DNA from 2 places in the Mesorhizobium sp. WSM4845 genome. Region 2 is predicted to be linked to the other one. Evidence: predicted binding sites of a transcription regulator. Region 2 holds the regulator's gene; the other holds the start of a gene.
The links. Region 2 encodes PhoB, which activates phosphate uptake and scavenging genes when phosphate is short. Its sites were predicted from a motif close to TGTCATNNANCTGTCAT; they were not measured.

Region 1: a site for PhoB is predicted at 3,851-3,867, ahead of ugpB (sn-glycerol-3-phosphate ABC transporter substrate-binding protein UgpB). Genes of this name have one in related genera too.

What each region holds. Positions count from the first base shown of each region.
Region 1 is NZ_JBVVQA010000033.1:55,252-61,215, reverse strand. It holds gene AC0L2C_RS28365 (sn-glycerol-3-phosphate import ATP-binding protein UgpC) at 1-641, opposite strand, end outside; gene ugpE (sn-glycerol-3-phosphate ABC transporter permease UgpE) at 649-1,497, opposite strand; partial or broken gene ugpA (sn-glycerol-3-phosphate ABC transporter permease UgpA) at 1,506-2,392, opposite strand; gene ugpB (sn-glycerol-3-phosphate ABC transporter substrate-binding protein UgpB) at 2,478-3,788, opposite strand; gene tlpA (thiol:disulfide interchange protein TlpA) at 4,020-4,706, opposite strand; gene argH (argininosuccinate lyase) at 4,741-5,964, shown strand, end outside.
Region 2 is NZ_JBVVQA010000014.1:80,303-86,266, reverse strand. It holds gene pstA (phosphate ABC transporter permease PstA) at 1-1,277, shown strand, start outside; gene pstB (phosphate ABC transporter ATP-binding protein PstB) at 1,290-2,105, shown strand; gene phoU (phosphate signaling complex protein PhoU) at 2,141-2,848, shown strand; gene phoB (phosphate regulon transcriptional regulator PhoB) at 2,865-3,554, shown strand; gene AC0L2C_RS17455 (hypothetical protein) at 3,734-3,985, shown strand; gene AC0L2C_RS17450 (hypothetical protein) at 4,128-4,511, shown strand; gene AC0L2C_RS17445 (ROK family protein) at 4,747-5,964, opposite strand, start outside.

The DNA.
Region 1 (5,964 bases), on a different contig from region 2:
TCGACCAGCCCGGCGTTCATGACAACAAGGATGTCGGCCAGCGTCATCGCCTCGAGCTGGTCGTGAGTGACATAGACCGAGGTGACGCCGAGCGTGCGCTGCAAGTTCTTGATCTCGACCCGCATCTGCCCGCGCAATTTGGCATCGAGATTGCTGAGCGGCTCGTCGAACAGGAAGACTTTCGGATTGCGCACGATGGCGCGGCCCATGGCGACACGCTGGCGCTGGCCGCCGGAAAGTTCGCGCGGCCGCCGGTCGAGCAGCGCCGAAAGCTCCAGCACCTTGGCGGTCGAACGCACCCTGCTGTCGATCTCGTCCTTCGGCGTGCCGCGATTGCGCAGGCCATAGGCCATGTTGTCATAGACTTTCATATGCGGGTAAAGCGCGTAGTTCTGGAACACCATGGCGATGTCGCGCTCGGTCGGGCCGATGGCGTTGACCACCTTGCCGTCGATGGCGACCGTACCGGCGGAAATGGTCTCCAAACCGGCGATCATCCTCAGCAGCGTGGACTTGCCGCAACCGGAGGGGCCGACCAGCACGCAAAGCTCCTTGTCGGGAATGGCGATGGAGACCCCCTTCACGGCTTCGACGCCGCTGGGATAGACCTTCTTCACGTCCTTCAGATCGACGGTCGCCATCAGCTTCTCACTTTTCGGATTCGACCAGGCCGCGCACGAACCAGCGTTGCATCAGCACCACCACCAGGATCGGCGGCACGATGGCCAGCATCGCCGTGACCATGACCAGGTGCCATTCGGTATCGGCATCGGCGAAGGAAACCATCTTTCTCAACGCGATGACGATGGTGTTCATGTCGTTGCTGTTGGTGACCAGCAGCGGCCAAAGATACTGCGTCCAGCCGTAGATGAAGAGGATCACGAACAGCGCCGCGATGTTGGTGCGCGACAATGGCAACAGGATATCGAAGAAGAAGCGCCATGGCCCGGCGCCGTCGACGCGCGCCGCCTCGACCAATTCGCCCGGTATGGTCATGAAGAACTGGCGGAACAGCAGCGTCGCGGTGGCCGAGGCGATCAGCGGGATGATCAGGCCGGCATAGGTGTCGATCATGCCGAGATCGACCATCACCTTGTAGGTCGGCAGGATGCGCACCTCGACGGGAAGCATCAAGGTGATGAAGATCAGCCAGAAGAAGGTCATGCGCAGGGGAAAGCGGAAGAAAACGATCGCATAGGCCGACAAGATCGAGATGCAGATCTTTCCCACCGCAACACCGAGCGCCATGATCGTTGTGTTGAGGAGCAGTTGGCCGACGCTGACACCGCCGATGCGGCCAATGCCGCCGAACAGCGCCTCGCTGTAGTTGTTCCACAGCTGGCCGCCGGGCAAGAGCGGCAGCGGCGGCCTGAGGATGGTTTGCAGCGTGTGTGTCGAGGCAACGAACGTGTAGTAGATCGGGAAAGCCACGATCAATATGCCGAGGATCAGCACGGCATGGGCGATGAAAGTGCGGAGCGGGGACTGGCCGATCATCGCTGCCCTCAACCGTAATGGACTTTGCGTTCGACGTAGCGGAACTGGATGGCGGTGAGCGCAATGACGATCGCCATCAGGATGACTGACTGCGCCGCCGAGTCGCCCAGGATCAGATTGACGAAGCCGTCATTGTAGACCTTGTAGACCAGCGTCTCGGTCGCCTTGCCCGGCCCGCCGCCGGTGACGGCATGAACGATGCCGAACGTATCGAACAGGGCGTAGACGGTGTTGACGACCAGCAGGAAAAAGGTGGTCGGCGCGAGCAGCGGGAAGACGATGGTCCAGAAGCGCTTGGTCTCGCCGGCGCCGTCCATGGCCGCCGCCTCGATCAGCGTTTTCGGCACTGCCTGCAGACCGGCGACGAAGAACAGGAAATTGTAGCTGATCTGCTTCCAGGCAGCCGCCGACACAAGCAGGATCATGGCGTGGGTTCCGTTGAGCAGCGGATCCCATGCGATGCCGAGGCTTCTCAGCAGATACGCTAACGAGCCGATCGAAGGATTGAACAGAAACAGCCACAGCATGCCGGCAATCGCCGGCGCCACGGCATAGGGCCATATATCAAAAGCGTGCGGTAGAGGCCTTTGCCGCGCACCGCCTTCTCGGCCATGACCGCAAGCAGCAGGGCCACGCACATCGCGACGATCGCGGTCGCAAGCGAGAACACCACGGTGACCTTGATCGAATTGAGGTAGGCAGGATCGGCCAGCACCTTGCGGAAATTGGCAAACCAGACGAACCTGGTCCTCAGCCCGAACGGATCCTGTCTGAGCATCGACTGGTAAAGCGCCTGACCGGCCGGCCAGTAGAAGAAAACCAGTGTTATGGCGAGTTGTGGCGCCACCAGCAGGTAGGGCAGGATCTTGTTGGGAAAGACGACGCGGGGAGACAGGCTGATTTCCTTCGCTATCTCGGGAGACGCCCACGCGAGCTTCGCGTGGGCGATATTCAAACAGACACCAACCGAGATAAACTCGTCAGTTCTCCAGCGCTTCCTTGATTGCGGCGTTGCCGCGCGTGACCGCGTTGTCGAGCGCCTGCTGAGCGGTTTGCTGGCCGGCCAGCATCTTCTCGAACTCCTCGTTCTGGATATCGCGCACCTGCGGCAGGTTCGGCAGGCGCACGCCCTTCGAGTTGTCGGTCGGCGCCTTGCCCGTCATTTGCAGGATGGGTGTCTCACGGCCGGGGTTCTTGTCATAGAAGCCCGATTTCTTGGTCGCCTCGTAGGCAGCGAGCGTCACCGGCAGGTATCCCGACTTCTGGTGCAGATATTCCTGCACATCGGTCTTGGACAGGTAGGCGAAGAACGCCGCAACGCCCTTGTATTGCTCGTCCGACTTGGCGCCGAACACCCACAGGCTGGCGCCGCCCGGCGTGGTGTTCTGCGGTGCGCCCTTGGCGTCGCTGTCGTAGGGAAGCTGGCCGATGCCATAGTTCATGCCGGACTTGACGATGTCGCCGAGGCCGCCCGACGATTCGGTGAAGATGCCGCATTCGCCGGCGAGGAAGATCTGCTTGGCTTCGGAGGTGCGCCCGCCATATTTGAAGGTGCCGTCCTTGGCGAGATCCGCGAGCGCCTGGAAGTGGTTGACGAAAATCGGCGCGTTGATCTTGAGTTCGACATCACCGCCGGCCAGGCCGTTCTGCTGGGTCGCCCACGACACATCATTCCACGCCGCGAAATTCTCCAGATGGATCCAGGTCAGCCAGGTCGAGGTATAGCCACAAGGGGCGGCGCCGCTCGTCTTGATCTTCTTGGCGGCTTCCCATACCTCGTTCCAGGTCTTCGGCGGATTGTTCACGTCGAGGCCGGCCTTCTGGAAGATATCCTTGTTGTAGTAGAGGATCGGCGAGGAGGAGTTGTAGGGAAAGGACAGCATGGTGCCGTCCGGCTTCGAATAATAGCCGACGATACCGGGCAGGTACTGGCTCTTGTCGAAGGTCATCCCGGCACCGGTCATCACCTCGGCCACCGGCTTGATCGCGCCCTCGGCCGCCATCATCACGCCGGTGCCGACGTCGAACACCTGGAGGATGTCGGGCGCCTGGCCGGCGCGGAAAGCGGCGATGCCGGCATTCAGCGTCTCCGGATAGGTGCCCTTGAACACCGGAACCAGTTCATAGTCGCTCTGGCTGGCGTTGAAATCCTTGGAGATCTTGCCGACGACCTCGGCGTTGGCGCCGGTCATGGCGTGCCACCAGCTGATCTGCGTGACGGCGAAGGCGGAGGTGGTGGAAAGCAGGGTCAAGGTGGCGGCGACACCGGCCGCGAAGCCGAAGAATTTCATGTTTCATCTCCCGTTTGTCATTGGCGAAAGGGGCACTCTCGCAAAGCCAATATGTGCCGCCCGTGACAATTGGACAACGGTTTTGTTGCGGACCGATGAACTTGATTTCCACTTAAAGTAGCGCACGCTTCCGAATAGGAGCCGGTGGAAAGGAATTGCCAAGCCGGCTTACGAACAAACCGGCAATAATCGCCGGCGCCTAAAAGCGCGTCGCACTTTGCGCGACATGAATTAGTCCGACTTGCCGAGCGCCGTCTCGACCAGCCGCTTGGCATCGCGGCTCGACCATTCGGCCGGGCCGTTCATGTGGGCAATCAGGCAGCCTTCACCGTCGATCAGCATGGTGACCGGCAGGCCGAGCGCCAGGCCGCGTGTCTTGAGATCGTTGAACAGCGCCATCGTCGAATCGCGGTAGTAGCCGAGCGCCTTGACGCCGGTCTCCTCGAGGAACTTCTTCGGCTTGCTGTCGTCGCCCGCATCGACATTGACCGCGACGACCTCGAAGGCATCGCTGCCCATTTCGTTCTGCAGCGCGTCGAGCGCCGGCATTTCGGCGCGGCAGGGCGCGCACCATGTCGCCCACAGATTGAGCAGCACCGTCTTGCCGGCATGGTCGGCGAGCGTCATCGGCTTGCCGTCGGGGCTGTTGAAGGCAAGGCCCTTCAGCGATTGCGGCGGATCGGCCGGCAAAAGTGCTGCAACCTGGCCGGTGGCAGCCGCCGCGACCGTCTTGGCGCGGTCGGCCTTGGCGGCGCAGGCGACATCGTCCTTGCTGTCGCCAGCCGCGACTTGAGCGGGGGCGTTGTTGCCAGAACCGCTTTCGCTGACATATACCGCGACCGCGCCGGCCAGCACGCCTGCCACCAAAGCGGCGAGGATGAGGCGCGGGGCCGGGAAAAATCGATTGCCGTCTGCCATTTTTTAAAACTGCTCCGGAGCACGGGTTATAGCGATGAGCGACAAGAAGGCCAGCAACCAGATGTGGGGCGGACGTTTTGCCTCGGGTCCGGCCGCGATCATGGAAGCGATCAACGCGTCGATCTCGTTCGACCGCAAACTCTACGCGCAGGACATCAGAGGCTCGATCGCCCACAGCGAGATGCTGGCGCAAACCGGCATTATTTCGGCGGCCGACCAAGAAAAAATCGCTCACGGGCTGAACACGATCCTGGCAGAGATCGAAGCCGGCACGTTCGAGTTCTCGACCAGGCTGGAAGACATCCACATGAATGTCGAGGCCCGCCTTGCCGAGCTGATCGGCCCGGCTGCCGGCCGCCTGCATACCGCCCGTTCGCGCAACGACCAGGTGGCGGTCGATCTCAGGCTATGGGTCAAGGACGAGTGCTTTCGCGTCGCCGAGGCGCTGAAGGGCCTGATCACGGCGTTCCTGGAGCGGGCCGAGGAGCATGCGGCAACGGTGATGCCGGGCTTCACCCACATGCAGGCGGCGCAGCCGGTAACCTTCGGCCATCACTGCATGGCCTATGTCGAGATGTTCTCGCGCGACCTGTCGCGTGTTCGCGACGCTATCGAACGGATGGACGAAAGCCCGCTCGGTGCGGCCGCGCTTGCCGGCACCAGCTTTCCGATCGACCGGCACCAGACGGCCAGGGCACTCGGCTTCCGTGAGCCGATGCGCAATTCCCTCGACAGCGTTTCGGACCGCGATTTCGCGCTCGAGTTTTTGGGGCTGGCGGCGATCTGCGCGACGCATCTGTCGCGGCTGGCCGAAGAAATCATCATCTGGTCGACGCCGCAATTCGGCTTCGTCAGGCTGTCGGACTCATTCTCCACCGGCTCCTCGATCATGCCGCAGAAGAAGAACCCCGACGCCGCCGAGCTGGTGCGCGGCAAGACCGGCCGCGTCACCGGCCATCTGGTCGGCCTGCTGACTGTCATGAAGGGCATGCCGCTGACCTACGGCAAGGACATGCAGGAAGACAAGGAATCCGTGTTCGACGTCGCTGAGACGCTCGACCTGATGCTGGCTGCGATGACCGGCATGGTGCGCGACATGACGGTGAATGCCGCCGCCATGAAGAAGGCCGCCGGGTCAGGCTATGCGACCGCGACCGATCTTGCCGACTGGCTGGTGCGTAGCCTCGGTCTGCCGTTCCGCGAGGCGCACCACGTCACCGGCCGCGCCGTGGCGCTGGCCGAAGAGAGGAAGATCGGG
Region 2 (5,964 bases):
ACAAGCGCCTTCTGCGCGGGCTGATTTCCACCGGCACAGGCGTGTTCCTGCGCAAGGATATTGCGGCTGATCCGGGGATGCTCGGAGGAACGGTGGACTATGCGGTTCCACTTGACGATTTTGCCGACCTCTATCTCAAGGGTTTGCTTGCCGACGTCGGTTCGGACGAAGCGATTTCGACAAGCGTCACGCCTTCGGAAACCAGCGGCGACATCGATCTGACCTTCGGCGACGATGCCATGCTGGCGCTGGCGCGCGGCCATGGTGCGACCGAGGGCGAAAACGGCATGTTTACGCTGACGAGCGGCGCGTCGTCGCTGCTGGTCGCGTTCAATGGCGGCACGGTCAAGCTGACCTCGCTGTCGTCTGCGGCCAACGGCACGGTGATCGCAAAAGGCACGGTGATCGAGGCGCTGGACAGCACGGCGCCCGCCGCGAGCGGCCAGGCATTCCTGCGCGTCATCGAGACGCCGGAAGCATCGCGAAAGATTTCGGACAAGGTGATCGTCTGGCTCGACACGCTGAAGAGCGCCGGCCTGATCGAAAGCCGGTTCAACTCGATCTTCTTCTTCACCGGCGCAAGCCGCGAGCCGGAATTGGCTGGTGTCTGGGGCGCGGTCGTCGGATCGTTCCTGACCATGATCGTAACCCTCGCAATCGCCTTCCCGATCGGCGTTTCAGCGGCGATCTATCTTGAGGAATTTGCGCCCAAGAACCGGCTGACGACGATGATCGAAGTGAATATCAACAATCTGGCGGCGGTGCCTTCGATCGTCTTCGGCCTGCTTGGACTTGCCGTATTCCTGAATTTCTTCGGCATGCCGCGCTCAGCCCCGGTGGTCGGCGGCATGGTGCTGGCGCTGATGACCCTGCCGATCATCATTATCGCCTCGCGCGCTTCGCTGCGCGCCGTGCCGCCTTCGATCCGCGAGGCGGCGCTTGGCATCGGAGCGTCCAAGGTCCAGACCGTATTCCATCACGTCCTGCCACTGGCGATGCCGGGCATCATGACCGGCACCATCCTCGGAATGGCGCATGCGCTCGGCGAAACCGCGCCGTTGCTGATGATCGGCATGGTCGCCTTCATCGTCGACATTCCCGGCGGCTTCACCGATCCCGCGACGATCCTGCCGGTGCAGATTTTCATGTGGGCGGATTTCCCGGAAGCGGGGTTCCAGCAGAAGACTTCGGCGGCGATTTTGATTTTGCTGGTGTTTTTGGTCATCATGAATGCCATCGCGGTGATACTGCGCAGGCGCTTCGAGCGGCGCTGGTAAGGAGTAGAGGATATGAACATCATGACGGAAGCCGGCGTCGAGCAGAAACTGAGCAGCGCAACCAACGCCCCTTCGATCAAGATGAAGGGCGAAAAGGTCTCTGTTCACTACGGCGAGAAGCGAGCTCTGTTCGACGTCGATCTCGATGTCCGCGAGCATCAGGTGACGGCGTTGATCGGGCCATCGGGCTGCGGCAAGTCGACGTTCCTGCGTTGCCTGAACCGAATGAACGACACCATCGATATCGCGCGGGTGAGCGGCAAGATCACGCTCGACGGCGAGGACGTCTACGATCCGAAAATCGATGTCGTCGAGCTGCGAGCTCGCGTCGGCATGGTATTCCAGAAGCCGAACCCGTTTCCGAAGTCGATCTACGAAAACGTCGCCTACGGTCCGCGCATCCACGGCCTGGCCAGGAGCAAGGCCGAGTTGGACGGCATCGTCGAATCGAGCCTGAAGAAGGCCGGCCTGTTTAACGAGGTCAAGGATCGCCTACTCGAGTCGGGAACCGGTCTGTCCGGCGGACAGCAGCAGCGTCTTTGCATTGCGCGCGCCATCGCCGTGTCGCCGGAAGTGATCCTGATGGACGAGCCCTGTTCGGCGCTCGATCCAATCGCCACCGCCCGCGTCGAGGAACTGATCGACGAACTGCGCCAGAATTATACGATCGTCATCGTCACCCATTCGATGCAGCAGGCGGCGCGCGTGTCGCAACGCACGGCGATGTTCCATCTCGGGTATCTGGTCGAGGAGGGCGCGACCGACAAGATGTTCACCAACCCCGACGACAAGCGCACCCAGGACTACATCACCGGCCGGTTCGGCTGAGCGGTCCGGCGAATTTCGAACACGAGGACAGCACCATGGGTGAACACACCGTCGCATCTTTCGACGAGGAACTGGAGCACATCGACCGGCTGATCCGCGACATGGACGAGCTCGCCGCCGCAATGGTCGCGGCCTCGATCCGCGCGTTGCTTGCGTCGGACAATGCGATGGCGCAGCGCGTCGTCTCGGACGACGCCATCATGGATGCGCGGCAGCGCGAACTCGACGACAGCGCCATCACGCTGATCGCCAAACGGCAGCCGATGGCGCAGGATCTGCGCGCCGTGGTTGGCGCAATCCGCATGGCCGGCGATCTCGAGCGCATCGGCGATCTGGCCAAGAACATAGCCAAGCGGGTCAGCGCAGTCGGGCAGAGCGCGACGCCGCGGAATCTGTCGCACGGTATCGATGCGATGGCGGATCTCGTTCTTGTGCAGCTGCGCGGCGTGGTTGAGCACTATGTGTCGCGCGATGCCGGCGCGTTGAAGGAACTGCGCGCCGACGACCAGAAGATCGACGTGAAATACACGGCGGTTTTTCGCGAGCTCCTGACCTACATGATGGAGGACCCACGCAACATCACCGCCTGCACGCACCTTCTGTTCTGCGCCAAGAATCTCGAGCGTATCGGCGATCATGTCACCAACATCGCCGAAAACGCCTATTTTGTCGTGACCGGGCAGCAATTGCCGGCGGATCGCCCGAAGCTCGACGAAACGACGATGTCGGCGCTGGCGACATGACAGGAGTAACCGGCCGATGATCGCGCCGCGCATCATGGTGGTGGAGGATGAAGAGCCGCTGGGCGTCCTCCTCCGTTACAATCTTGAATCCGAAGGCTATCAGGTCGAGGTGGTGACGCGCGGCGACGAGGCCGAAATCCGGCTGCAGGAAAACGTGCCCGATCTTTTGGTGCTCGACTGGATGGTGCCGGCGGTTTCCGGCATCGAGCTTTGCCGGCGCCTTCGGGTGCGCCCCGAAACCGAGCGGCTGCCGATCATCATGCTGACCGCGCGCGGCGAGGAGAGCGACCGGGTGCGCGGCCTTTCGACCGGAGCCGACGACTATCTGGTCAAGCCGTTCTCGACACCGGAATTCATGGCCAGAGTCAAGGCGCTGCTGCGCCGCGCCAAGCCCGAAGTGCTGTCCAGCGTGCTCAAGGTCGGCGACATCATGCTCGATCGTGAATCGCACAGGGTCTATCGCAAGAAGAGCGAGATCCGGCTCGGGCCGACCGAATTCCGGCTGCTCGAATTCATGATGCGCCACCCCGGCCGGGTCTTCTCGCGCAGCCAGTTGCTCGACAATGTCTGGGGCGAGACGATCTACATCGACGAGCGCACGGTGGACGTCCATGTCGGCCGGTTGCGCAAGGCGGTCAACAATGGTCGCATGCCCGATGTCATCCGCACCATCCGCGGCGCGGGCTATGCGATCAGGGAAGACTAGGTCGTGAACTCATAAATTCGGCATGACCGGCATGGGTGGAAAGCGGAACCGCGGCGACATACAGTAGTGGCCATGATGGTCCGCAAGCCGAGCCTCATCGAAATGGCAGTCCTAGCATCTCTTTGCGTTTTCCTCCTGTTGCTCGTCCTTGACTATCTCGAAGCTTCGAAGGCGGCCGCATGCTGGCCACCACCGGCTGCGCAGCGGTGCTATCCTTGGGGAATGACGGAGGGACCGAGGAGGGCGGCTCCTGGAACTATGCGAACAAGGAAATCTATCTGAGATCAGCATTGGTCCGGGTTGGTATCCCCGCAATGGCTATTTTGTCGCCCTTCGCTATGCGGGGTATTTGGACCGGACTGGTTGCCATCGCTATCATACTTGCCGCAGGATTCTACAGCGCGGAATGGATGACCGGGTTCTTGCTATAGCGACCTCCTAGCGAGATCAGATTCCGCCTCAATATGAAAGCCTCAGTCGGAAAGCGATCCATTGCGGACGCTTTCCGACTTGGAATACCTTCCCTTCGCAATCATCCTAATCACAAAGGCAACTTGCACCGGTGGAGTTCGGATGACGCGAGGTTTAATTCTTCTTGCATGGATTGTCGTCGGAGCGTGGACTAGTTCGGCATTAGCTCAAGATGCCACCGAGAAAACCTTTCCCCACGACATCACGCTTAGCGATGTAGCTCCCTTGAAGCTTGCAATCCGGAAGCACCTTGCCATCTCGACGGAACCAATAGTGTGGATCGCGATGGCTCGCATAGGAGAAAGTGGGGGTGTCTACCTTTGTGGGCTTACGAATGGTGGCAGCGTGTCGACCTCCATTCTCTTCTTTGCGCATAAGACAGATGGGGCTGTCGAAGTCGAAGAAATTGATAGTGACTCCAAAATCGATGGCAGGGCCAAAAAGCTTTGCGACACTCACGGCTTCCGCACCCCTATCCCCGGCTGAACCTCCGCAACCTTTAAGGACAGCTTCCCATTTCACCCATCTTGGTCATCCCCGCATTTATGAGTTCACGGCCTAGCTGATGGTTCAGGTGATGCCGGCCTGCGAACGGCTGATACCTGCGCTTCCGGTGCTGACGTACCCAAAAGTACGCTCCGCTCCGGTTCTCGGAACCCACCATTCTCGACTCGGCCTGACCTGAATCTCAACACACCCCAAGTCGCGACCCGGGAATCCTTCAAGCCACGTTCTTTCCGACCGAGCCGGCTCGTGCCTGGATGCTCGGCGCGAAAATCTCCTGGTCGACGAAGCTTAGCGCCCGCATGGCGCAGCCTTCGCGGATCAGCGGCAACTCGTTCGGCTCGGTGTCGAAGGAAATCGAACCCGAATGCTGGCCGCCGGCGGTCTGGGCGATAGCCTCGCGCAGCGCCGGCTCGATCAGGTCGAAGGCGGCAGCGCTGGCGCCGACCATGGCCACGGGCGCCGGATCGATCAGCGCGAACAGGCTGCCGAGCCCGAAGCCGAGCGCCTCGCCGGCCTTGCGGTAGGCTTCGCGCTCCGGTCCGTCCATCTCGCGCGCCCGGGCCGCCAGTGCCCGCATCTCGGCGTCGCTGACATCGGCGACCGGCTCGGCGTTTTCGCTCAATTGCCTTGCATTGCGCCAGATGGCGTAGTTGCCGGCATAAGCCTCGACGCAGCCGCGCCGCCCGCAGCGGCAAAGCGCGCCGCCCGGCCGATGGATCATGTGGCCGAATTCGCCGCCCGAGGAGTGGGTGCCGGTGAACAGCTCGCCCTTCAGCACCAGCCCCATACCGATGCCGTGCGAGAGCAGGATGGCGATGAAATCGTCGCGGTAGCGATCCGGGTGGCGCCAGCGCAGCGCCACGGCCATCATGTTGCAGTCGTTCTCCATGATGGCCGGGATGCCGAACTCGCGTTCCAGAATGTCGGCGAAGGCGATGTTCGTCTGCGGCGTGATCGGCGACCACAACATGGCGCGCGCGTGGGAATCGGTGATGCCCTGGATCGCCAGCGCGATGCGGGCGACGCTTTGGACATCGAGGTCGGGATCTTCGAGCCGGCGCCGGACGATGGCGACACATTCGCCGATCAGCTCGTCGCGCGACATGGTCAGCGTGTCCAGCCGGCGCTGTTCCTCGGCGACCACTTGTCCGGCATAATCGATGACGGCGACCGACAGGAAATTCAGCGACAACACGACGGCCAACACCGCAGCGGCTTGCGGATTGAGGCTGAGGCCGACCTGCGGCCGGCCGCGTTTCAGCGAAACCGTCTCGCTCGCCTTGCTCTCGGCCAGGATGCCTTCCTGGATCAGGTCGGCAGAGATCGCGGATATGGTCGAATGGCTGAGGCCGGTGGTCGCGGCGATCTCGGTCCGCGACGGCTGGCCTGCCCGGCGCACGGCCGAAATCACCATCGCCCGGTTGCGCCGGCG